Regions from separate parts of the Serratia sp. NFX21 genome, predicted to be linked through region 3. Evidence: predicted binding sites of a transcription regulator. Region 3 holds the regulator's gene; each other region holds the start of a gene.
The links. Region 3 encodes CRP, which controls carbon source genes, mostly activating them, when cyclic AMP is high. Its sites were predicted from a motif close to ATGTGANNNNNNTCACAT; they were not measured.
Positions count from the first base shown of each region.

Region 1: a site for CRP is predicted at 2,461-2,478, ahead of ACNT1W_RS09820 (ABC-F family ATPase). Genes of this name have one in related genera too.
Region 2: a site for CRP is predicted at 3,005-3,022, ahead of ACNT1W_RS04915 (iron-containing alcohol dehydrogenase). Genes of this name have one in related genera too.

Region 1 is NZ_CP183196.1:2,056,576-2,064,518, reverse strand. Features, by position in the region: gene moeA (molybdopterin molybdotransferase MoeA) at 1-27, shown strand, start outside; gene moeB (molybdopterin-synthase adenylyltransferase MoeB) at 30-785, shown strand; gene ACNT1W_RS09820 (ABC-F family ATPase) at 842-2,434, opposite strand; gene mchS3 (MchS3 family protein) at 2,626-3,042, opposite strand; gene cynR (transcriptional regulator CynR) at 3,067-3,969, opposite strand; gene ACNT1W_RS09805 (carbonic anhydrase) at 4,084-4,737, shown strand; gene cynS (cyanase) at 4,759-5,229, shown strand; gene ACNT1W_RS09795 (fimbrial protein) at 5,447-6,469, opposite strand; gene ACNT1W_RS09790 (helix-turn-helix domain-containing protein) at 6,542-7,150, opposite strand; gene ACNT1W_RS09785 (fimbrial protein) at 7,222-7,743, opposite strand; gene ACNT1W_RS09780 (fimbrial protein) at 7,759-7,943, opposite strand, start outside.
Region 2 is NZ_CP183196.1:1,053,205-1,061,147, reverse strand. Features, by position in the region: gene ACNT1W_RS04935 (alpha/beta hydrolase) at 1-308, shown strand, start outside; gene ACNT1W_RS04930 (cupin domain-containing protein) at 346-711, opposite strand; gene ACNT1W_RS04925 (NAD(P)/FAD-dependent oxidoreductase) at 733-2,034, opposite strand; gene ACNT1W_RS04920 (helix-turn-helix transcriptional regulator) at 2,134-2,892, opposite strand; gene ACNT1W_RS04915 (iron-containing alcohol dehydrogenase) at 3,159-4,286, shown strand; gene ACNT1W_RS04910 (GNAT family N-acetyltransferase) at 4,571-5,140, opposite strand; gene ACNT1W_RS04905 (LysR family transcriptional regulator) at 5,254-6,183, opposite strand; gene ACNT1W_RS04900 (aspartate aminotransferase family protein) at 6,314-7,654, shown strand; gene ACNT1W_RS04895 (CoA-acylating methylmalonate-semialdehyde dehydrogenase) at 7,670-7,943, shown strand, end outside.
Region 3 is NZ_CP183196.1:56,923-64,865, reverse strand. Features, by position in the region: gene ACNT1W_RS00415 (helicase HerA-like domain-containing protein) at 1-988, shown strand, start outside; gene ACNT1W_RS00410 (aminodeoxychorismate synthase component II) at 1,087-1,662, shown strand; gene argD (bifunctional acetylornithine/succinyldiaminopimelate transaminase) at 1,794-3,011, shown strand; gene ACNT1W_RS00400 (YccS/YhfK family putative transporter) at 3,049-5,124, opposite strand; gene crp (cAMP-activated global transcriptional regulator CRP) at 5,179-5,811, opposite strand; gene ACNT1W_RS00390 (OsmC family protein) at 6,191-6,598, shown strand; gene ACNT1W_RS00385 (phosphoribulokinase) at 6,638-7,507, opposite strand; gene ACNT1W_RS00380 (YheU family protein) at 7,659-7,892, opposite strand; gene ACNT1W_RS00375 (hydrolase) at 7,889-7,943, opposite strand, start outside.

The sequences.
Region 1 (7,943 bases), 2.0 Mb from region 3:
CCTTTCAACGCCCTGCTGAGGAGCTAAGCATGCTGCCGGAATTAACCGATGCCGAAGCATTGCGCTATAACCGCCAGATTATCCTGCGTGGTTTCGACTTCGACGGTCAGGAAAAGCTGAAAGCCGCACGGGTGCTGATTGTCGGCCTGGGTGGCTTGGGTTGCGCCGCAGCGCCCTATTTGGCTGCCGCAGGGGTGGGTCATCTGACGCTGGTTGATTTCGACACCGTTTCGCTCTCCAACCTGCAACGCCAGATCCTGCACCGCGACGCGCGCATTGGCATGGCGAAGGTTGATTCGGCGCGTATCGAACTGAGCGCCATCAATCCGCATATCCATATTGATGCCGTTGACGGGCAACTGGACGATGAACAGATGGCGGCACAGATTGCCGCCAACGATCTGGTGCTGGACTGTACCGACAACGTGGCAACGCGCGATCTGCTCAATCGCCTGTGCCATGCGCAGCGCAAACCGCTGGTGTCCGGCGCGGCGATCCGTATGGAAGGGCAACTCAGCGTCTTCACTTACCAGGCCAATGAACCTTGCTACCGCTGCCTGAGCCGGTTATTCGGCGACAACGCCCTGACCTGCGTCGAGGCCGGTGTGATGGCACCGCTGGTGGGCACCATCGGCACTCTGCAGGCTATCGAGGCCATCAAACTGCTGACGCAATACGGCCAGCCGCTTACCGGCAAACTGCTGATGTTTGACGCCATGACCATGCAGTTCCGTGAGATGAAGCTGCCGAAGGATCCGCAGTGCGAGGTGTGTGGCGGGGAATAGCAGACACAAAAAAGGCGGGAATATTAGCTCCCGCCTTTTTAATGCCGTAACAGAAGTTACACGATACCCTGGCTACGCAGATAGTCTTCGTAGTTGCCGGTAAAGTCGATAACCTTGGTCGGCGTCATTTCCAGTACGCGGGTCGCCAGCGAGCTAACGAACTCACGGTCGTGGGAAACGAAGATCAGGGTGCCTTCGTACATTTCCAACGCCATGTTCAGCGACTCAATGGATTCCATATCCAGGTGGTTAGTCGGTTCATCCATAATCAGGATGTTAGGGCGCTGCATCATCAGCTTGCCGAACAGCATACGGCCCTTTTCACCACCAGACAGCACCTTAACTTTCTTCTTGATGTCGTCCTGGCTAAACAGCAAACGCCCCAGCACGCTGCGAACGGCCTGCTCGTCGTCTTTTTCCTGCTTCCACTGGCTCATCCAGTCGAATACCGTCAGGGTGTCATCGAACTCGTATTCGTGATCCTGCGCGTAGTAACCGATCTTGGCGTTTTCAGACCATTTCACGCTGCCGCTGTCCGGCTGTGCATCGCCAACCAGGGTTTTCAGCAAGGTAGACTTACCGACACCGTTCGGGCCCAGCACCGCCACTTTCTCGCCCACTTCAACCATCAGGTTGAGCTTGCTGAACAGTGGACCGTTGTCGAAGCCTTTGGTCAGCGCTTCCACTTCCAGTGCGTTACGGAACAGTTTTTTGTCCTGATCGAAACGGATGAACGGGTTCTGGCGGCTTGAAGCCTTCACTTCTTCCAGCTGGATTTTGTCTATCTGGCGGGCGCGTGAAGTGGCCTGTTTGGATTTGGAGGCGTTGGCGCTGAAGCGGCTGACGAACGACTGCAGTTCGTTAATCTGTGCCTTCTTCTTGGCGTTATCCGCCATCAGACGTTCACGCGATTGCGTGGCCGCCGTCATGTATTCGTCATAGTTGCCCGGATACACGCGCAGTTCGCCGTAGTCCAGATCCGCCATGTGAGTACACACCATGTTCAGGAAGTGACGGTCGTGCGAAATGATAACCATGGTGCTGTTACGCTCGTTAAGCACCTGCTCCAGCCAGCGAATGGTATCGATGTCCAGGTTGTTCGTCGGTTCGTCGAGCAGCAGGATTTCCGGATCGGAGAACAGGGCCTGTGCCAGCAACACACGCAGCTTGAAGCCCGGCGCGATTTCGCTCATCGGGCCATAATGCTGTTCGACCGGGATGCCAACACCGAGCAGCAGCTCGCCGGCACGCGCTTCGGCGGTATAACCGTCCATTTCGCCGTAAGCCACTTCCAGATCGGCCACTTTATAGCCGTCTTCTTCGCTCATTTCGGCCATAGCGTAAATACGGTCACGCTCTTCTTTCACTGCCCACAGTTCATGGTGGCCCATGATAACGGTGTCCAGCACGCTGTATTGCTCAAAAGCGAACTGATCCTGACGCAGTTTACCCAGACGCTCGTTCGGATCGAGGAACACGTTGCCGCCGCTCGGTACCAGATCGCCGCCCAGGATTTTCATAAAGGTGGATTTGCCGCAGCCGTTGGCCCCGATCAAACCATAGCGGTTACCGCCACCAAATTTTACAGAGATGTTTTCAAACAGCGGCTTACTGCCAAACTGCATAGTAATGTTGTTAGTGCTTAACACAGCGCTCGCTCTTCATATCATTAGGAATGTGATTTGGCGCGCATTATGCCATAACGAGGATAAGAGATCGCGGGAAGTTTTGGTGACAATTTGAGCAATGGTGCGGTGGCAGAAAAAGCCAGACACTGCGCGGAGCCTTGAGGCCGGAGGCAGTAAATCCCATCCGGCGGATTGAAGGGGAATTAATACATTCACCAGCAGCCATGTTTTAAGATATTGAAATAGACCTCTTTAAACTTTTCTGTCCTTAAAATATCCCCTTTCAATACCGAAACCTGTTTATCCCACTCTTGGGCGAAATCGGCTTCGCCGTTATTGTTATTTAGTTTTTTTAAGCCACAGGCAGCATAAAGTTTGGCTTCTGGCGTTGCCTGCGGATTTTTGGCAATACGCAAGAAAATGTCCCCCGCATCCTGATAGGTTAGGATTCTTATTAGCTCGGTCTCGCCAACGCTGCCAATACCAACAAACCCATTCATTCCCAAAGAGAAATCGCTGACTTTGGATAAAACATTTTCTGTCTCTTCGCGGCTTTGCTCAGCGGCGTAGCCGGAGAGGGAACAGAAAGAAACAACAAGCAAAGTCACAACGCGCAAAATCATTTTCATAAAAATTTCTCTATTCAAGCGGTTTTATACCGGGTTGGCATGTGTCGACATAAAAGCCTGCTGATGTAAAACCGCAACAAACGCCTGCGATGCCGCGCTGCGGTAAGCGCTTTTGCGTTGCAGTAATACCGCCCGACGCGCTGGCAGGGCAACGGCAAGTTGTACCGACCGCAACTGCGGATCCGCCTGGGCGATCGCCGCCGGTAGAATGGTGGCAAGCTGACCACGGCGCACAATCTCGAGGATAGCACCAATCGCATTGGCTTCTACCGCCACCCATGGGCAAATACTCTGCTGGCGACAATAACCGTCGATGAACTGACGGGTAGCAAAATCTTCGCTCAGTAAAGCCAGGGGTTGCCGTTCAAGCTCTTCCGCCGTCAAAGGATGTTGCCGTTGGGCCAAAAGATGATCTGCGCCAACCACCATATTCAACGATTCACTAAACAGGTCGTTGGCCTCGATATCTGGTGACTGCGCCTGGCCGAAAGCAATACCCAAATCCAGCTGATCCTCCGCCAGCAACGCCTCGATTCTGTCCTGAGTCATTTCTTGAATACTTAGCGATATCCCCGGATAACGCCGATAAAAGGCATCGATAACCGGGCCAACCAGGTAGGCGCTAAAGGTCGGCGTCATTGCCAACCTCAGATTGCCACGCTCCAGCGTCGCCACATCATGGATCGCGCGCGCACCTTCGTCCAGATCCTGTAATGCCCGGCGGGCATAGCGCATCCAGGCCGCACCGGCATCGGTCAGGCGCACGGTTCGGCCACTGCGATCCAACAGCGGCGTACCCAGCGTTTCCTCCAGCTGTTTGATTTGCTGTGACAGCGTGGGCTGCGAAACGTGCAGCACTTCGGCAGCGCGGGTGAAGTTGCCCTGCTCGGCAACGGCCAGAAAATAACGAATATGTCGCAACAGCATAGCGCCCCTACTATTAGTAATTCCTATAGTGATCATTATAAATGGGTCTTAGACCCTATAGCCAGAGCGGCGCAAGATATGTCCATCGCTTAACAGCACCCAGATGGAGGCAGTATGAAAGAGGTTATTGAAGGCTTTTTGAAGTTCCAGCGTGAGGCGTTTGTCGAACGCACGGCACTGTTCCAGCGGCTGGCGACCCAGCAGAGCCCACGCACCCTGTTTATCTCCTGTTCCGACAGCCGCCTGGTACCGGAACTGATTACCCAGCGCGAACCGGGCGACCTGTTCGTGATCCGCAATGCCGGCAATATCGTGCCTTCGTTCGGCCCGGAGCCGGGTGGCGTCTCCGCATCAGTAGAATATGCCGTCTCTGCACTCGGCGTTGAAGATATCGTGATCTGCGGACATTCCGACTGTGGCGCAATGACCGCCATCGCCACCTGCCAGTGTCTGCAACATATGCCGACCGTGGCTAACTGGCTGCGCTATGCCGACTCCGCCAAGGTGGTCAATCAGGCTTATCAGCATGCATCCGAAAGTGAGAAAGTCAGTTCGATGGTGCGTGAGAACGTCATCGCACAGCTGAACAATATCAAGACCCACCCGTCGGTGGCACTGGCGCTTGAACAAGGCCGGTTGAAACTGCACGGTTGGGTGTATGACATCGCCAGCGGCGGTATTGAAGCACTGGATGGCGAAACCCGCCGTTTTATTCCGCTGGCAACCAATCCTGAGGTCACGGCAACCCCTGCCGTATCTCGCTTTTAATTTCATTTATAAGGAAACAATATGACTCAGTCACTGCACTACTCATCCCCGCGCGAAACCCTGACCGACACCATTATGATGGCCAAGATCCGCAAAAACCTGACCTTCGAAGCGATTAACCAGGGTACTGGCCTGAGTCTGGCGTTCGTCACCGCCGCCCTGCTGGGCCAGCATCCGCTGCCGGAACAGGCCGCCCGCGTGGTGGCAGAGAAGCTGGATCTGGATGAAGATGCCATTCGCTTGTTGCAAACCATTCCGCTGCGCGGCAGCATCCCCGGCGGCGTGCCGACCGACCCGACCATTTATCGTTTCTACGAAATGGTGCAAATCTACGGCTCCACGCTGAAAGCCCTGGTGCATGAGCAGTTTGGCGACGGCATTATCAGCGCGATCAACTTCAAGCTGGATATCAAAAAAGTGCCGGATCCAGAGGGTGGCGAACGCGCGGTGATCACCCTCGACGGTAAGTACCTGCCGACTAAGCCCTTCTAAGTCGTTAAGCCACAAAGTAAGCTGAATTAACATTGATGACTAAAGTGGCAATATTGCTGATTCGGTAAAAAAAACGCACCAACACTTGCTAATTCATTGATTATTAATATTAATTCAGCATGTCCGGTGAGGGTTTGTCAGTACTCTCAATTCAGCGTCTGATGACAGACGCTGAATTTCATCCCGGTTCATACGGCAAACAACTGCCTGGCGCCAATCAGTGCATCGTCATGACCAAGGTAGCAGATGCTGTGAAACTGCCGGTAATCGCCTTAGTCACATCCCTGATCACCGGAGCCACCTGTAACTCATCTTGCCCAACACCGTTGAGTAACTTGGTAGCAAATTTCTGGTTCGGTTTCACCATTTGGCCGTTATATCTGACTGCTACCCCAATGTCATCAGGCAGCGTGGTGGCGATAAACTCTGACGAGAAAGCCGCTGGGGTCGCAATAAGATTAATATCAATATTTTGCGTCACCGCCGTGTTGCAACGGTATTGCAGCGGGACGATTTTGACATAACGACTCCCATCACTACTGATCTGTGTATTATCAAGATCGCCAAAGTCCACCTCAATCGCGGCACCGTTATTAATGGTACACACTAGGGGGACCGGAATAAATTGCCCTGTTGTCGAGACACTCATGACAGGGGTATTACCAAAAACACTATTACGCCATGGTACTTGATAAGCCCGGAATAATTCTATATTGGCTGGGATTATCACCATGCCACCTAGCTGATCGCGTCGCAAACGCAGTGTCACGGTATTGACCCATCTTCGGCTAGCAAACTGTGAGTAAAATGATTGAATTCCAACAGGTACCGTATCGTTTCTTCCTCCCCAGGAGCCGGTTTCGTTAGGAATTTCATGAAGCAACAGCGAACTGGTAGACATTTTTACGTCAATATCTTCATTAAACTTATAAAAACCACCGCCGAATTCTGATGGTGGAAAATTCGTCTTGGACTGAAAATACCAATCAATAGCAGGTGCCAGCCCAGTAATCGGATGTAATTCATAGTCTATCCAACAGGTTACAGAATAATCAAGTGGCACACCACTGTAACTAAATTTTGCCGTTGCACCCGCCTTACTGCTCGAAAAAACCCCATTGGTAAGCGTAACGTTGAAATTATTATTACCACTCGTTGGCCAACAGGTCTTTGGGATTTGGCTAGCGTTAACCACTGTTGGTAGCAGAAGTAATACAGCAAGTATCATTTTCAGAATCATAGTCGCCCTTATCTATTTTTATAAAATTTTAATGAAGGTATTACTGATAATAAACCACATCCTTTTATCATATTAAAACAACCCAATCATTTCTTTGTTATTAATAATGAACGAATAGAGTTCCTGGTTACTTTTCAGGTTGAGCTTTTTCATTGCTGATTTTTTCTGCGTAAAAACGGTTTTTACACTTTTCTTTAAAACATAAGATATCCGTGTCAGTGAATACTCTTTAGACAGCAGCTTAATCACTTTCATTTCATTCGTAGAAAGTCTAAGCCTGCCACAAACGCAGCATGATTTCGTCATGATACTGTCATGCTCAACATGTTTCACTCTGTCACGACACTCCAGTTGACGAACCACTCTATCTACCACCGTGCCTAAAGGTTCATCTCTGAATATGATAGGAAAGTGCCTTAAGCATTCGCATACCTCATTTTTCCCTTTCTCATTTGTATCACGCTCCACAATGGGGAAAAAAATGCCCTTGAAACCCTGCTGGATATAAGGTGTTGCCAGTAAGCAATCTGTTCCTGGATCGATTTGTTGAAATATAATATCGCAGCACCATGCGTCATCGGCAAAATCAAAATATTTAACCGTCTGTGCGCATGAAGAAAACGCTTGCTCCAAACCAAGTCGCAGCCCCAATGCATAGGCGGCATTATTATCCTTTATCATTATCCCCAGCATAATTCCCTCAACAAAGCTAAAGTCTGGAATAACTCCACAGCAGTTTTTATTATTTATAATCAAGGATAATACAAGGTAAATGCCACGTTCGCGGTAAAATCACCCTCAACAATCCCTTGGTGTTCAATTGCAGTTTCTGATGCACTGACATAAGCGCCAAAATTCAAAGAACGAGTGCCGTCATGGAGTAAATAAGATTCAATCGTCTTGTTTATCTCCAGCCGTTTTCCCTTCTCGGTTTCTAATCCTATCGCGATACCTTTTGCCATCCCGTTTACTGCAAGCAAACCAGGCTGTTGCAAGTCCTCAATGCCATTGAAACCGATCTCAACGCTGCTCCCCATGCTAATATCACAATCCTCCAATTCAATGGAGAAATTATAGCTATGCGTACGTTGATGTAGATAAAGCGTATTCTTAATGACATTACCTAATTTAACGGTCTGATTAACCGATACCATACTTAGCGTACAGGGTTCTTCAACCAATTCGCCATGTAGAGATATATTATAATCCTGTGCCGCGGGAGTCCGCCCCCCCCCTAATAACAGACAGAAAATTAACACCACACGATAATACATCCTGCTCTCTTCCACTTAGAAATAGCTTGATACCAACGTTGCAACGGCATTGAACTGCCCTGTCCCCAAAGGGATTGCCGTATCCTTTTTTACTGGCACTGCAATAAAGCTGAACGTCTTTTGGTCTACCGCATCAAAAAAACGGTTTAAAAAAATCGGCCCCCCGTTGGCATCCTGGATAGCAATACCCAGGTTGGCTA
Region 2 (7,943 bases), 1.0 Mb from region 3:
AGGCTTATCAGGCCGATCCGCTGGTATGGCATGGGCCATTCAAACGCCCGACGTTGCACGCCATGCAACAAATGCTGGCTAAAATCAACGCCGGGCCGGGCTTCGGCACACTGCCCACGCTGTGGATACACGGCGATGACGACCGCCTGGTGCTAATGGCGCAATCGCAAACCGCCATCAACCTGCTGAAGGGCAACGATTTTGAAGTCATGATCAACCCGGGCGGGCGGCATGAAAGCTTTAACGAGACCAACAAGGATCAGATATTAAGGCGGATCGGCGATTTTATTGAGCGGGTGCTGGGGTAGCGGATCCCCTCTCCAACGAAGAGGGGAAAGTTCGAGATTAGCCTTCGACAATCGCCAGATAGTGTTTCACAAAGCGATCGGAGGTGATCTCCCAGCGCACCGGGGTTCCCTTCTCGACAAACCACGAGTCACCGGCCTGATACTGCACGGATTGACCGGTGTTCTCATCGGTCAGGGTCGCGGTGCCTTCCCACACCGTGGCATGCTCGGCAAACGGATACTCCATCACGAAGGTGCCACGGGTGCAGCTAAAGATACCGCAGCTCAGGTTGTCGGTCGGCTCCCCAAAAATGCCCGCCACGCCGACGTTCGGCTCACCGGCGATCACGGTGGCGCCCAGGTTGCTGACGCTGCCAATTTCCAGCAGTTCAGGCAGCGGTTGTTTAAGCAGTAATGGTTTCATTTCTCTCTCCTCAGGTAACAATTAACGGCGGCCTTTCCAGTAGCCGGAAGTCTGGTGCCACACCTTGCCGGCGGTAGTCATCACCCGCCGTAGTTTGTCCTTGCCGAAGATATTGACGTGTGGGATCGAGCTCATCAGATCGTAACGATCGGATCCTTCACTCATGCCCTCCGCCAACACCTTGCAAACGATATGGCTCGGGGTCACGCCAAAGCCGGAATAACCCTGCACGTAGAACACGTTGTCATGCTGCGGCAAGGTACCGATCTGTGGGAACAGGTTGGCGCTGCAGCACAGCGGCCCGCCCCAGGCCAGGTCAATTTTGACGTCGTGCAAATAGGGGAACACCTTCAGCATCAGGTTGCGGTTCCAGGCTTTGAGATCCGCCGGAATGTATTCGATCAATCGGGTAGCGCTACCGAACAGCAGGCGGTTTTCGTTGGTCACCCGGTAATAATCAATCACCGGGCGGATATCGCTGTAGGCACCGCGGATCGGGCTGATCTGGCGGATCAGCTCATCAGACAGCGGTTCGGTCGCCAGTTGGAAAGCATAGGTATTAATGGTTTTGTTGTAGATGAACGGCTCCATGCCGTTGAGAAAACCGTTGCATGCCCACAGCATTTTGTTGGCGCGCACTGACCCCATGGCGGTACGCACTTTTATGCGCTGGCCATACTCCACGTCAATCACACTGCTGTTTTCGAAGATCTTCACGCCGTAGCCACTCAACGCCTGGGCCTCGCCCAGTAACAGATTGAGCGAATGCACGTGGCCGCCGCCCATGTGTTTCAATGCGCAGGTGTAAGCGTCCGATCCCACCACCTGCTTCACCTCGGCACCGGTATAGAGCTCGATCTCTTCATCCGGCGAGACCGCCTTAAACTCCTTCAGCCAACTGCGCAGGGTTTTCTCCTGACGCGCATTGCTGCCGAGGTAGCCGTAGCCAAAGCAAAAATCAGCATCGATTTGGTATTTTTTGATGCGTTCGCGAATGATCCCGGCGCCGAGATTGCTGATTTTGAAGATGGTTTCCAACCCGGCCGGGCCGACGTGACGTTTGATCTTCTCCAGATCGTGGCCGATGCCGGCCATCACCTGCCCGCCGTTGCGTCCGGTGCCGCCGTAGCCCAAATGGCGGCCTTCCAGAATAGCGATATTGGTGATGCCCCGTTCCGCCAGCTCCAGCGCAGTGTTGATGCCGGAGAAGCCACCGCCGATGATCACCACGTCAACGTCCAGATCTTCTTCCAGCGTCGGGAAGCGCAGATCGTACTTTTTGGTTGCCGCGTAATAGGTTAAGGATTCGATATTATTATTCACTGCCGCACTCCCGATGCCCTGCTCTGTCATCGGATTATCGGCAAGCGGCCGGGCGGCCACCATGTCCCCTTAGGGACATTCGCAACAAATAATTAACACTCAGGCGCTGCGACGCAGCGGCGTGGCCAGCAGCAGGCTGAACAGTTCGGCCTGCGAACCAATATCCAGCTTGCTGTAGATGTTTTTGCGGTGGTTTTTTACCGTGCCCAGGCTGATAAACAGCCGGTCGGCGATCTGCTGCGAGCCGCAGCCGTCGAGGATCAGATCCACAATCTCGCGCTCGCGTGGCGTCAGCAGATAACGTGCCTGTACGGCACTGTCCGTTACCCGATCTGACGTGGCAGGCGCAACCCGCACTTCGCCATGCAGGCGAGCGACGCTTTTCAACAGCGTCAATGCATCACGCAGGTCCGCCAGTTGCGGGGAACGTACTCCCACCGACTGGCGCGCCGAACCAAAAAACACCCCCAACCCGCGCTCCGCCGTCAGCGGCAGCAGCACACCGGCTTCGTCATGCCAGCCGGTCTTGCGATAAAAATTACGGTAATAATCCGTATGATAAAACCCACAGGGGGCCAGTTGGCGCAGGGTCAATACCTCGCCGCATCCCCCGCCGTTCAGCGCCTGATAAAACGGATCCTGCAGGTAAGCGCCCTGCTGGTAGAGTTGATTGACCGCGTCACTGTTTTCTTTCTCGGTTTTGATCAGACAGCGCGGCGCCTGGCCGCGTTCGAAGGCGTAAACAATGGCGTTATCAAAGGCGAAGAAACCTTCCAGCCAGGCCAGCAGGCTGGGATAGAAGCGCGGGGTCGCTACCGCATCGATCACTGCTGATAATCTTTCGACCTGAATATTCATCTTCGCCTCGCCATCATTAATAAATTAACAATCACTTTATTTCGGCTGCGCCGTGGCCTGCTTGTTATAGAAAACACTCAATAGCGCCAAATGCAACAGCGCAATTGTTTACATGTTAAACAAATCACACCTTCGCCCGGTTATTGCAGGCTGGCTCAGCGACGCAGGGTTAATATATTAATGGAATGCCTTTCGGGCGCTGAAAAGCAGTGGTTCAGCCGCAGAGGCTGGATTATGCTGGGGTTTTCGCGCGCCAAGGAGAGACCATGACTACCAGCCTGACAATAGCCAACCGCCATACCTGGTTCGGCCACGGCAGTATCAGCCAACTGATCCCGCTACTGACCGCTGAACCGCAGCCGACGCTGCTGTTTAGCTGTCGTTCCTTCCTCAATGGCGCGGTGTACTCTTCTCTGGCCGATGCGCTGACGCCGCTGCTGATCGGCACTGAGATCGTCAGCCACGAGGCCTCACCGCAGGAGATAGACGCCTGGGTGGCACGCTGGCGCGGAAAAGCCCAGCGAGTCGTCGCCATCGGCGGTGGCAGCGTGCTGGATGCCGCCAAGGCGTTCGCCGCCCTGGTGGAGCACCCGCTGCCCACCCTGCGCTATATGGAAAAGATCGGCGATACCAAAATCAGCGGAGCCACGCTGCCGCTGATCGCCATTCCGACTACCGCCGGTACCGGCAGCGAAGTCACGCAAAATGCGGTGATCACCGACACTCAATTGAGCAAGGTGAAAGCCTCGCTGCGGCATAACAACTTTGTGCCACATACCGCCATTCTGGATCCGCAACTGCTGGAAGGCGCGCCGGACAAGGTACTGGCCTACTGCGCCATAGACGCCTTCACCCATTTGTTCGAAGCCTATTTGTCCAAAACCGCCAACGCCATGACGCGTGAAATGTCGCTGACCGGCATTCGCCATTTCCTGCTCGCCTGGCCGGCACTCAACCGCAGTGCCCAGGCTCGCGAGCATATTTTGCAGGCCTCCTACCTTGGCGGGCTGACGCTGAGCGCCGCCGGGCTGGGGGTGATCCACGGCATTGCCGGCGAGATAGGCGCCTTGCGTGATTATCACCACGGCCAGGTCTGCGGCCGCCTGCTGTTGCCGTTCCTCGAACTGCTGGCGCAAAGCGAGCAACCGCAGCAACGAGCGCTGATGGCCAAACTTGCCGCCCGCCTGTTCCCCGACCAACAGGACAGCCCTGAGCGCTATCTGATCGACTTTATTACCCGCAACGCCATCGCCAGTTTCTGGCAGGACGACCTGCCGATCACCGCCGACGAACTGGCGGTAACGCTGGCAAAATCCAACAGCAAAAACTCGCTGATCGACTACAGCGCGCCGCAGCGGCAGCAGATGATCGAAGGCGCTTTCCACGTCGAATGATTATATAATTCGATCAAAGTAATAGCGGGAGATAGGAAATGGGTATCGTCAGTTGGATTTTCACCGGCATCGCCATCGGCATCCTGGTCGGCGTGCTGATCAAGATTTTTGGCAAGAAGAAAGACCAGTAAACTGCCTTTCAAAGGCTAGTCGCACCGAACGCCTGCTCGGCAATACCCTCTTTACGCAACAGGTAACGGCGGTATATTTCCAGTTCGAGCAGGCAACGCCCCCTGAAAAGTCCGTGTTTCAAATAAACCCAGAACGGGTGCTGTTTAACATTCTTACTCCTGCTCGCTCACCGGAAAAACATACGAATTCAGTACATGATCCTGCCATTTTCCGTTGATTTTCAAATAAGACCGCGCAAAGCCTTCTTGTACAAAACCCAGTTTCACCAGCGTATTTTTGCTGCGCTGATTATCCGCCAGGTGATTGGCCATAATGCGGTGTAAGCCATACTGCTGATGGACATAATCGAGGGCAGTCACCAACACTTCAGACATCAATCCTCGTCCTTCATGTTGTTGGTCAAGAGAGAATCCTAGATAGCCCGCCTGAAAGACTCCGTAGACAAAGTTGGTAAAATTGACGCTTCCTGCAATTTCATCGGAGTCCTTTAATGAGAAAACCAACAGCAGGCATTTCTTATCCTGATAATCGGGCCAGGATGCGGTAATGCGCTGGCTGATACTGGCGTGGGAATAATAGTCCTCAGTGCGTAATGGCTCAAAAGGCGCAAATTTCTGTTTATTGCTCTGCAAGAAGGTCTGCATCGCCGGGACGAAATATTCCGTCAAACAATAGACGTCGGTTCTGTCGGTAGAGAAGAGCTTTACTTTTCCCGTGTTCATTTTCATGTCCCTGTGTCACTCAGTTAACCGGTTGTATTTCAATCGCCTGCGAGGAGGTTATACCATGGTTTTCGTGGGCTTTTGGCAGGGCATAAACCCTACCGCATGATTGATCACGCTGTTCCATGGGTCGCCAGCAGGCATTCGTGGAACAGTTTGACCACCCGCTGTGGGCTGGGTGAACGCCGCAGCACGCTGGAATACTCGCAATGGTAACGAAACAGCGCCGGTTTGATGGCCCGCATCATATTCTGCGCGACAAAAAACGCCGCATAGTGGTCGGGCAGGAAACCCACGTACTTGCCGGATAGAATTAAGGTGGCGATAGATTCCTGGGCAAAGCCCGTAGCCTTGCGCTGCAAATGCTGCTGCAGGCTCAGCTCCATATTCGGCGAGTGATAACCTAATCCGGCAAAGGCATAATGGTGCAACAGATCCCAATTCAGCATTTCATGATCGGCGGAAAATAATTCATGCTGCGCACCGCAATATAAGAACATCCTCTCACTAAATAATGAACTATAAGATAAACTTTCCGCACTGCGGTGCATGGGAATAATGCCAATCTGAAATTGTCCGTCAATAACGCCACGCTCAATGGTATTTATTGGCTCCACATACATTTGCAAAGACACTTCCGGCGCCTGCTCGCTAAATAAGGCAATCGCCCGGCCAATATGCGCCTGCGGGTTGCTGACGGTATGGTCAAATATCGCCACGTGCAGTTGCCCACCCAGGCGCTGGTGTACGTCATCCACCCCACGGCGAAAAGCCTCGGTGGCCGCCAGCAGGTTAATGGTTTCCTGGTAAATCAGCAGCCCTTCATCAGTGACCGCAAACCCCTCGCGCCCGCGGTGGCACAGCGTCAGCCCCAGCCGTTGCTCCAGATCCTTGATATGCTTGCTGATGGTCGACAGGCTGATATTCAGCTCCAGTTCGGCGGCGCTCATGCCACCACAGTCGACCACCACCTTAAACACCCGCAGCAAGCGCAGATCCATATCCGACAACTGCCCTAAAATCGCACGCTTTTTTACTTGCATAAAACCTTAAGTAAGTTTCGATATTTGATTATTCACATTAGTGAAGAAGCGGAACATAGTCAATTTGAAGCAACAATTCATTAACACGTCAGATTATTAACCCTACCTATTCTCCCGCCCGGAGGGAAAAATGGCTGATTTAAATCACCCTGAAAATAAACCCGAACCTGAATGGTTAGAAGCCCATTGGATGCCCTTTACCGGTAACCGTAATTTTAAAGCCAACCCGCGAATGATAAGCCATGCTGAAGGCGTTTATTATACCAGCCAGGACGGCCGCAAAATTTTTGACGGTTTATCCGGGTTATGGTGCTGCGGATTAGGTCACGGCCGTCAGGAAATTGCCGAGGCGGCCTACCGACAACTCTCTCGGCTGGATTATTCTCCGGCGTTTCAGTTTGGCCATGCATTATCTTTCGAACTGGCCAACAAGATTAAGGCCATGACGCCTGCCGGGCTGGACTATGTGTTTTTCACCGGCTCCGGCTCCGAAGCCGCAGACACCTCGTTAAAAATGGCCCGTGCCTACTGGCGGGCCAAGGGGCAGGCAGGCAAAACCTGTTTTATCGGCCGCGAAAAGGGTTACCACGGCGTTAACTTCGGTGGTATTGCGGTGGGTGGCATCGCCGGCAACCGTAAAGCCTTTGGCGCCAGCGCCGAAGCGGATCACCTGCCGCATACCCTGCTGGCAGGTAACGCCTTTTCACGCGGTATGCCCGAACAGGGCGCAGAACTGGCGGAAGAGCTGAACCGCATCATTACGCTACGTGACGCCTCAACCATCGCCGCGGTGATTATTGAGCCGTTCTCCGGTTCCGCCGGGGTGATTGTGCCACCGGTCGGTTATCTGCAACGCATCCGCGAGATCTGCACTCAACACAATATCCTGCTGATTTTTGACGAAGTGATCACCGCCTTCGGTCGCTGCGGTGCCCTGACCGGGGCCGAAGCCTTTGGCGTCACGCCGGACATCATGAATATCGCCAAACAGGTGACCAACGGCGCCCAGCCGATGGGCGCGGTGGTAGTTCGGCCAGAGATTTATCAGGCCTTTATGACCACCGATGAACCCGAGTATTTGCTTGAGTTCCCGCACGGCTACACCTATTCCGCCCACCCGGTCAGCTGTGCGGTAGGGCTGGCGACGCTGGATATCATTGAACGCGAGCAGATGATTGAACGGGTGCAGGCACTGGCACCCTATTTCGAGCAGGCGGTGCACGGTTTACAGGGTTGCCGTCACGTCACCGACATTCGCAACTTTGGTCTGGCAGCCGGCATCACGCTGGCGGCGCGACCGGGGGAAGCGGCACGCAGGCCGTATGAGGTGGCGATGCGCTGCTGGGAAAAAGGCTTTTATGTTCGCTACGGCGGCGACACCCTGCAGCTGGCCCCGCCGTTTATCAGCAGCGAGGCGCAGATCGATTCGTTGATCAACGCCCTGGGCGACGCCATCAACGCAACCAAATAATCAGGAGCGAATGCCATGCCTATTGCACATTGGATCAACGGCCAGTCCGCCACCGGCGGCAGCCGCAGCCAGCCGGTATTCGATCCGGCGACCGGGCAGTCCCAACAGGAAGTGTTGCTGGCCGACCGGGCCACGGTAGCAAGCGCCATCGATGCTGCCGAGCAGGCCTACCCGGCCTGGCGCGATACCCCGCCGCTAAAGCGGGCCAGAATTATGATCCGCCTGAAAACATTGCTGGAGCAGCACGCCGACCACATCTGTCAGTTGATTACCGCCGAGCACGGCAAGG
Region 3 (7,943 bases):
TTCTTCGGCTTCGGTGGGCGCTATCCAGCGCGGGCTGTTAACACTGGAAGAGCAGGGGGCCAACCAGTTCTTCGGCGAGCCGATGCTCGATATCAATGACCTGATGAAAACCGACGCCAACGGCCACGGAGTGATTAACCTGCTGGCGGCGGACAAACTGATTAACCAACCGAAACTGTATTCAGTATTCCTGCTGTGGCTGCTGGCCGAACTGTTCGAACACCTGCCGGAGGTGGGCGACCCGGAACAGCCGAAGCTGGTGTTCTTCTTTGATGAAGCACACCTGCTGTTCAACGATGCGCCTGCGGCACTGCTGACCAAAATTGAACAGGTGGTACGCCTGATCCGCTCCAAAGGCGTCGGCATCTACTTTGTGACCCAGAACCCGCTGGATATCCCGGACAGCGTGCTGGGCCAGCTAGGCAACCGCGTACAGCATGCGTTGCGTGCCTTTACCCCTCGCGATCAGAAAGCGGTGAAGGCTGCGGCACAAACCATGCGAGCCAATCCGGCCTTCGACGCCGAGACGGCGATCACCGAACTGGGCGTCGGCGAGGCGCTGGTGTCGTTCCTGGATGAGAAAGGGCGGCCAAATGTGGTGGAGCGAGCGATGGTGATCGCACCGGAATCCAAGATGGGCATGTTGGGGGCCGAAGGGCTGAACAGTGCGATCAACAAGTCGCCGCTGTATGGTCGTTACGAGGATATGGTTGACCGCGAGTCCGCTTATGAGAAGTTGTCGTCGGAAGGTTTTGCTACCGTTGGCACACCGCAACCGGGCCAGCCGACACAGCAACCGCAGGCGCAGCAGCCGGCGGGCGGTGGCCTGATGGGCGGTCTGAACGATATCCTGTTCGGCTCTACCGGTCCGCGCGGGGGTAAGCGTGATGGCATCGTCCAGACCGCCGCCAAGAGCATGGCGCGTGACCTTGGTCGCCAGATCCTGCGTGGGGTGCTGGGCTCGATTATGGGCGGCCGTAAAAAGTAAGCTGAAATTATCGCTGGCGGCAGCATTGCAGGGGCGTTGTATAATGCACCGGTATCAATCGGGGCGAGCCCCTTACCCTGCTGTCCGTTGGAACCCCTATGCTGCTGCTAATCGATAACTACGATTCTTTTACCTATAACCTTTACCAGTACTTCTGCCAATTAGGCGCCGAAGTGCTGGTGAAGCGTAACGACGAACTGCAACTGGCTGATATAGAAAGGCTGGCCCCGCAGCATTTGGTGATCTCTCCTGGCCCTTGCACCCCGAACGAAGCCGGTATCTCGCTGGCGGCCATTAGGCATTTTGCCGGCAGGCTGCCGATCCTCGGTGTTTGCCTGGGGCACCAGGCACTGGGGCAGGCTTTTGGCGCCAAGGTCGTGCGTGCCCGCGAGGTGATGCACGGCAAAACCTCGGCGATCCGCCATCTCGACAGTGGCGTTTTTCATGGACTGAACAACCCGCTGACCGTGACCCGCTACCACTCGCTGGTGCTTGAAGCCGCTACTTTGCCGGACTGTTTTGAAGTGACGGCCTGGAGCGAGCGCGACGGCGTACGCGATGAGATTATGGGGATCCGCCACCGCCAACTGGCGCTGGAAGGGGTGCAGTTCCACCCGGAGAGCATCCTTAGCGAGCAGGGGCACCAGCTGTTGGATAATTTCCTTAAAAGTTAATCGGTTAGGTTTTTTTTAACCGTGAAGACGATTTGCGTTTGCCCTTTATTGGTTTTTTATGCATATTTTGTGATTATATTTTCACTCAATTGCAACCAAAAGACTGAGTCATATTCAGGGTGGGCCACATAATGACCGAAAAAACCGCAGTAAGCCGCAGTACCTTTGATCAGGTTATCCTGCCTGTTTATGCACCCGCGCAGTTTGTTCCGGTCAGGGGCAAAGGCAGCCGCGTGTGGGACAGCCAAGGGAAAGAGTACATTGATTTCTCTGGCGGCATTGCGGTGACGGCGTTAGGGCACTGTCACCCGGCCCTGGTCGAAGCGCTGAAACAGCAGGGCGAAACCCTGTGGCATACCAGCAACGTTTTTACTAACGAGCCGGCGCTGCGGCTGGCCACCAAGTTGATTAACGCCACCTTTGCCGACCGGGTGTTTTTCGCCAACTCCGGCGCGGAAGCCAACGAAGCGGCCTTCAAGCTGGCTCGGCATTACGCCATTACCCGCCACAGTCCGTATAAAACCAAAATTATCGCGTTTTATAACGCTTTCCATGGGCGCACGCTATTCACCGTCTCGGTGGGTGGGCAGGCCAAGTATTCGGATGGTTTTGGGCCAAAACCGGCCGACATTGTGCACGTGCCGTTCAACGATTTGGCGGCGGTGAAAGCAGTGATGGACGACCATACCTGTGCGGTCGTGATGGAGCCAATCCAGGGCGAAGGGGGCATTACTCCGGTTAATGCCGAATTCCTCAAGGGCGTGCGTGAACTGTGCGACAAACACCAGGCACTGCTGGTATTCGACGAAGTACAAAGCGGCATGGGGCGCAGCGGCAAACTGTTTGCCTATATGCACTATGGCGTAACGCCGGACATTCTCACCACGGCCAAAGCGCTTGGCGGCGGTTTCCCGGTCAGCGCCATGCTGACCACCGAAGAGATTGCCTCGGTGATGCAGGTCGGTACCCACGGCACCACCTACGGCGGCAACCCGCTGGCCTGTGCGGTGGCGGAAGCTGCGCTGGACGTGATCAATACGCCGGAAGTGCTGAGCGGCATTGAGTTGCGTCATGGGTTATACGTGCAGGCGTTAAAGAAAATTGGCGATAAGTACGGTATTTTCAGCGATATTCGCGGCATGGGCCTGCTGATTGGTGCTGAATTAACACCGCAATACCAGGGTAAGGCGCGCGATTTCCTGACCGCCGCCGCCGCACGTGGGCTGATGATCCTCAATGCCGGGCCAAATGTGATCCGCTTTGCGCCTTCGCTGGTGGTGGAGACCCAGGACATCGACGAAGGGATGGCGCTGTTTGAGCTGGCGGTGCAGGACGTGATTAACGCGTAATGCGTTGCATTGATGACAAGGGCGCCAGACGGCGCCCTTATTGATCGCGCAGTTTGCGTTTCAGCCAGATGCCGTGGTGTGGGCGTTGGCTCCAGGCCAATGACGAGATGGTATGCATCACGCTCAGGTGTGAAAGAATACGCCGCAGGTGGCGCTCCATTTCGGTCACCGGCATATCTGGGTGCAAATCCGGCGGCTGCATAATGCTGTTGCCACTGCTCGGCCCGTCGTACTCCAGCCGTTGCTGACAGCTCTGCAGCGCGATCTCGCAAGATTGCAGATACTCCTCCGCCAGTTTTGGCGTCAGCATATAGTGCTCGCGCGCCAGAATAGTCATCGCATTCAGATGCTCGACAATAAACTGGCTGTGCGTCACCCACAGGCGCATATCCGCCAGGTAGTTCGATTCAAACCCCGGTTCCTGCATCGCCTGATTCAGTGAGGTGAATAACGCGTTGTGCGCCTGATTGACCTGCATGCGTGCGTAGGCCAGTGCAGTGGGATCCGGCTCTTGCTCTTCCAGCAACAAACGTAACGCCTGCTGATCGTTCTCCAGCGCCTGATGGGCATTCTTGCGCAGCAGCCCGCTTTGCCACTGAGGCCACAGCCAAATGGTACTGCCGAACACCAGCACGCAGCCAATCAGGGTGTCGATCAGACGCGGCACCAGGAAATTCGTGCCGTTCAGCGCCAGTAATTGCAGGGTATAGACCGCCGTCACCGTAAAACCAATCACCGCCAATCCGTAATTTTTACGTGACACCATATAGGCCAGCAGCGTAATCACCAGCATCACGCTCAGGGTTTCGGCCTCGGGCAGTTGTAATTGCAGCAGACCGGCGGCGATTACCAGCCCGGCCAAAGTACCGAGTGCACGGTGCTGGATGCGCACCCGGGTGGCGTTGTAGCCGTTCTGGCTCACCAGCATGATGGTGAGCAGGATCCAGTAGGGTTTCGGCAGGTTGAAAATCATCCCCAGGCTGCTGCCTGCCGCCAGCGTGACGCCTAATCGTGCCGCATTACGCAGGGCATTGGATTTGAACGACAGATAACTGACCAGCGCCGGCCAAAACGGCAGGCGGTTTTGATTGGCCATCAGGTCACGCCGGTAGAGTGGATGCTGGGTACGCAGCAGGCGGGCGATGCGACTGAAGTGATAGTAGCAGAACTGACCCACCGGATTATCCGGGTGCTGTGCCGCCACTTTTTCCAATGCTGCCAGTTCATTGCCCATATTGAAGCGCTGCGAATGCTGGTGGTAGAGAATATCGTGCGCCACCGTGCGTAGCCGGCCGGCAATCACCTGTGCGTTGCGGCGGATAATGGCTTCGGCCTGGCTCTGTTCTACCAGTTTTTGTACCTCTTCCGGCAGGTGCAGGCTGACGGTGATGTGTTCCTGCAAATCCAGCGCGACCTGAAAGGTTCGTTGCAGACGTTTTTGCTCGAGGTTACTGGCGTGCGGCAGAAAGTTTAGCTGTTGATACAGCAGGGTGATCAGGTCCATCACCTTTTGCTGACGAACCAACAACGGCGGTAACGCGGTCTGTGGATCGGTATGCTGGGTTAGCAGTGAGTATTTGGCCTCGAAGTAGTCCGCCAACTCCAGATAGAGCTGATTGAGCGACTCGCGCATCGGCTGCTCTTTCCACAGTTTGAACCAGAACCAGGTGAACAGCCCGTACCAGGCGGTGCCGACCACATATAACAGCGGCGCATGCCAAAGCGGTACTGAACCGGCCATGCTGAGGGAGAAGATGGCGGCAACCAGCGCAGCGGGCAGCAGACGGGCGTGTAACGGGCTGATTTCACCGCTGACGCCGAGCAGCAGCGCCAGGCCGAGCATCAGTATCGGCAGCGGCAACTGCCATAACAGGGCTTGCTGCAGTAACAAACTGCTGAGTGCGAACAGTGAACCGCCGACGATCAGGCGTTTGAAAAAACGTTTGTGAGGCGTGTCCAGCCCGGCGATGTTACAGCAGGCGGGAACCAGGGAAAATAACAGGCCGTATTGCAGTTGGCCGATCAGCAGGCCAAGCAGTACCGGCAGGCAAAGCACCAGCGTTTGCCGCAGTGCGTAATTAACTTCCGGGTGGTAGATCAGTCGGCGCCACATGATGACTCGGGGCATAAAAAAACGGCGCGAATCATCGCGCCGTTTTTTCAGTAATTAACGCGTGCCGTAAACGACAATAGTTTTGCCGTGGGCGGAGATCAGGTTTTGATCTTCCAGCATTTTCAGAATACGACCCACGGTTTCACGTGAGCAACCGACGATCTGGCCAATTTCCTGGCGGGTAATTTTAATCTGCATACCATCCGGGTGGGTCATGGCATCAGGCTGTTTCGCCAGGTTCAGCAGGGTTTGCGCGATGCGGCCCGTAACGTCCAGGAAAGCAAGGTTACCCACTTTCTCAGATGTGATCTGCAGACGGTTTGCCATCTGAGCTGACAGGCGCATCAGGATGTCCGGGTTAACCTGAATCAACTGGCGGAATTTCTTATAGGAAATTTCAGCCACTTCACAGGCGGTTTTCGCCCTAACCCAGGCGCTACGCTCCTGACCTTCTTCAAATAATCCAAGCTCGCCGATGAAATCCCCCTGGTTAAGGTAGGACAGGATCATCTCTTTACCTTCTTCATCCTTAATCAGCACCGCGACGGAGCCTTTGACGATGTAGTAAAGCGTTTCGGCCTTTTCACCTTGGTGAATCAGCGTACTTTTGGATGGATATTTGTGGATATGGCAATGAGACAGGAACCATTCGAGAGTAGGGTCTGTTTGCGGTTTGCCGAGAACCATTCGCTGTTATCCTCTGTTGTTATCGCTGCCTTGTGTCACAGGGGTCAGAGTTCCCTGTAAAACGTGCTGTCGCCGTTCTTTTAATGGTGGCTGGCAGCAGGTTTTGAGGCGTGTCATAAATATACGCTGTCGCCCTAGCATATTAACTTGCCGGGAGAGCTGCAAGCTACATTCTGTTAACATACCGGTAAAGGAGCCTTTCCCTGGGAGTTTCCCTGAAATCAGTGTCCCGGAAAGATTTATTGCGGCTCTGTTTGTAGCACAGAGTGAGGCGGGTGTCTTGTGTTGTCTCGCTTCAGCATGATTAGCATCAGGTTCCGTTGCCAGTTTCTATGCGAAAGCGTAGTCTGATTTTAAGAAATTAACCGGAGTGACCAGTATGCAGGCAAGAGTTAAGTGGGTGGAAGGGTTGACGTTTCTGGGCGAATCCGCGTCTGGCCATCAGGTGCTGATGGACGGCAACGCCGGGGATAAAGCCCCCAGCCCAATGGAAATGGTACTGATGTCAGTGGGAGGTTGCAGCGCGATAGATGTGGTGTCGATCCTGCAAAAAGGACGTAACGACGTGCGCGACTGCGAGGTGAAATTAACCTCCGAGCGGCGTGAGGAGGCACCACGACTGTTTACCCATATCAACCTGCATTTCATCGTCACCGGTAAAGATTTAAGTGACAAAATTGTTGAGCGCGCGGTGAATCTTTCCGCCGAGAAATACTGTTCGGTGTCATTGATGCTGAGCAAGGCCGCCAGCGTGACCCACAGCTTTGAGATCCGCGCAGTGTCCTGACGGATAAAGGAGCGCGGCTTGTTGCCGCGCTCCGGTAAGCTATTCGATTTTTTTGCCTTCCAGCAGTTGCTGCACCAGCGGCGCCATAATCAACTCCATCGCCAGCCCCATTTTGCCGCCCGGCACCACCAGCGTATTGATATGCGAGATAAAAGAACCCTGCAGCATCGCCAGCAGATAAGGGAAATCGATCTGATCCAGGCCGCGGAAGTGGATCACCACAAAGCTCTCGTCCAGCGAGGGGATCGCCTTGGCGGCGAACGGGTTGGAGGTATCTACCGTCGGCACCCGCTGGAAGTTGATATGGGTGCGGGAAAACTGCGGCGTGATGTAGTTGATGTAGTCTTCCATCGAACGTACCACCGAATCCATCACCGCTTCACGAGAGTGGCCGCGCTCGCCGGTATCGCGGATTAACTTTTGGATCCATTCCAGGTTAACGATAGGCACCACGCCGACCAGCAAATCGACATGCTTGGCCACGTCGTTGTGCTCGGTCACTACGCCGCCGTGCAGCCCTTCATAAAACAGCACGTCGGTCGGTGCCGGTAAGGCTTCCCACGGGGTAAAGGTGCCGGGTACCTGGTTATAGGGCACCGCTTCATCGTAGGTGTGCAGATACTTGCGTGAACGGCCGGTGCCGTTGGTGCCGTATTCGCTAAAGCTTTGTTGCAGCAGGCCAAAGTCGTTGGCCTCGGGGCCGAAATAGCTGATATGACGGCCAAGATCGCGCGCTTTGCGGATCGCCGCGTCCATTTCCGGCCGGGTATAGCGATGGAAACTGTCGCCTTCCAGCTCCGCGGCGCGGATGTTCAACTGCTGAAAGATTTTACGGAACGCCACGCTGGTGGTGGTGGTGCCGGCACCGCTGGAGCCGGTCACTGCGATAACGGGATGTTTGGCGGACATGGTGATGGGTCACTCCGTGTTTAATGCGCCGGTGTCAGATATCATTATTGGTCTGTTTGACACCCTTTCGCCTAGGGCAAAATACTGCGCGTTGGTTTGCAATCCTTCATTGTTACCTGATTTTTTCCGTCAGTCATAGAACCGATAAGCACTAAATTTCCTCTTGTCCGGCGCGGAACTGCCCGCGCGGCATGATGTTGATGGTCTCATGCAGTTCCGACCACACCAGCAGCACCTCGCCGTTTTTCAGTTGGCGGCGCACGTCTTCCACTTTCTGTTCCAGCGAACGTTCATGCTCGCCGTAGTCGGTACCTTCGCGCAGCACAAAGGACTCGATCAGGCTATTGAGGGTCTCGGTTTCCAGTTCTTTCCAGGGGATGATCACTTGGTTGTTTCCAGGTAAGGGGCAAGCCAGGATGGAATACGGTATTCCAGC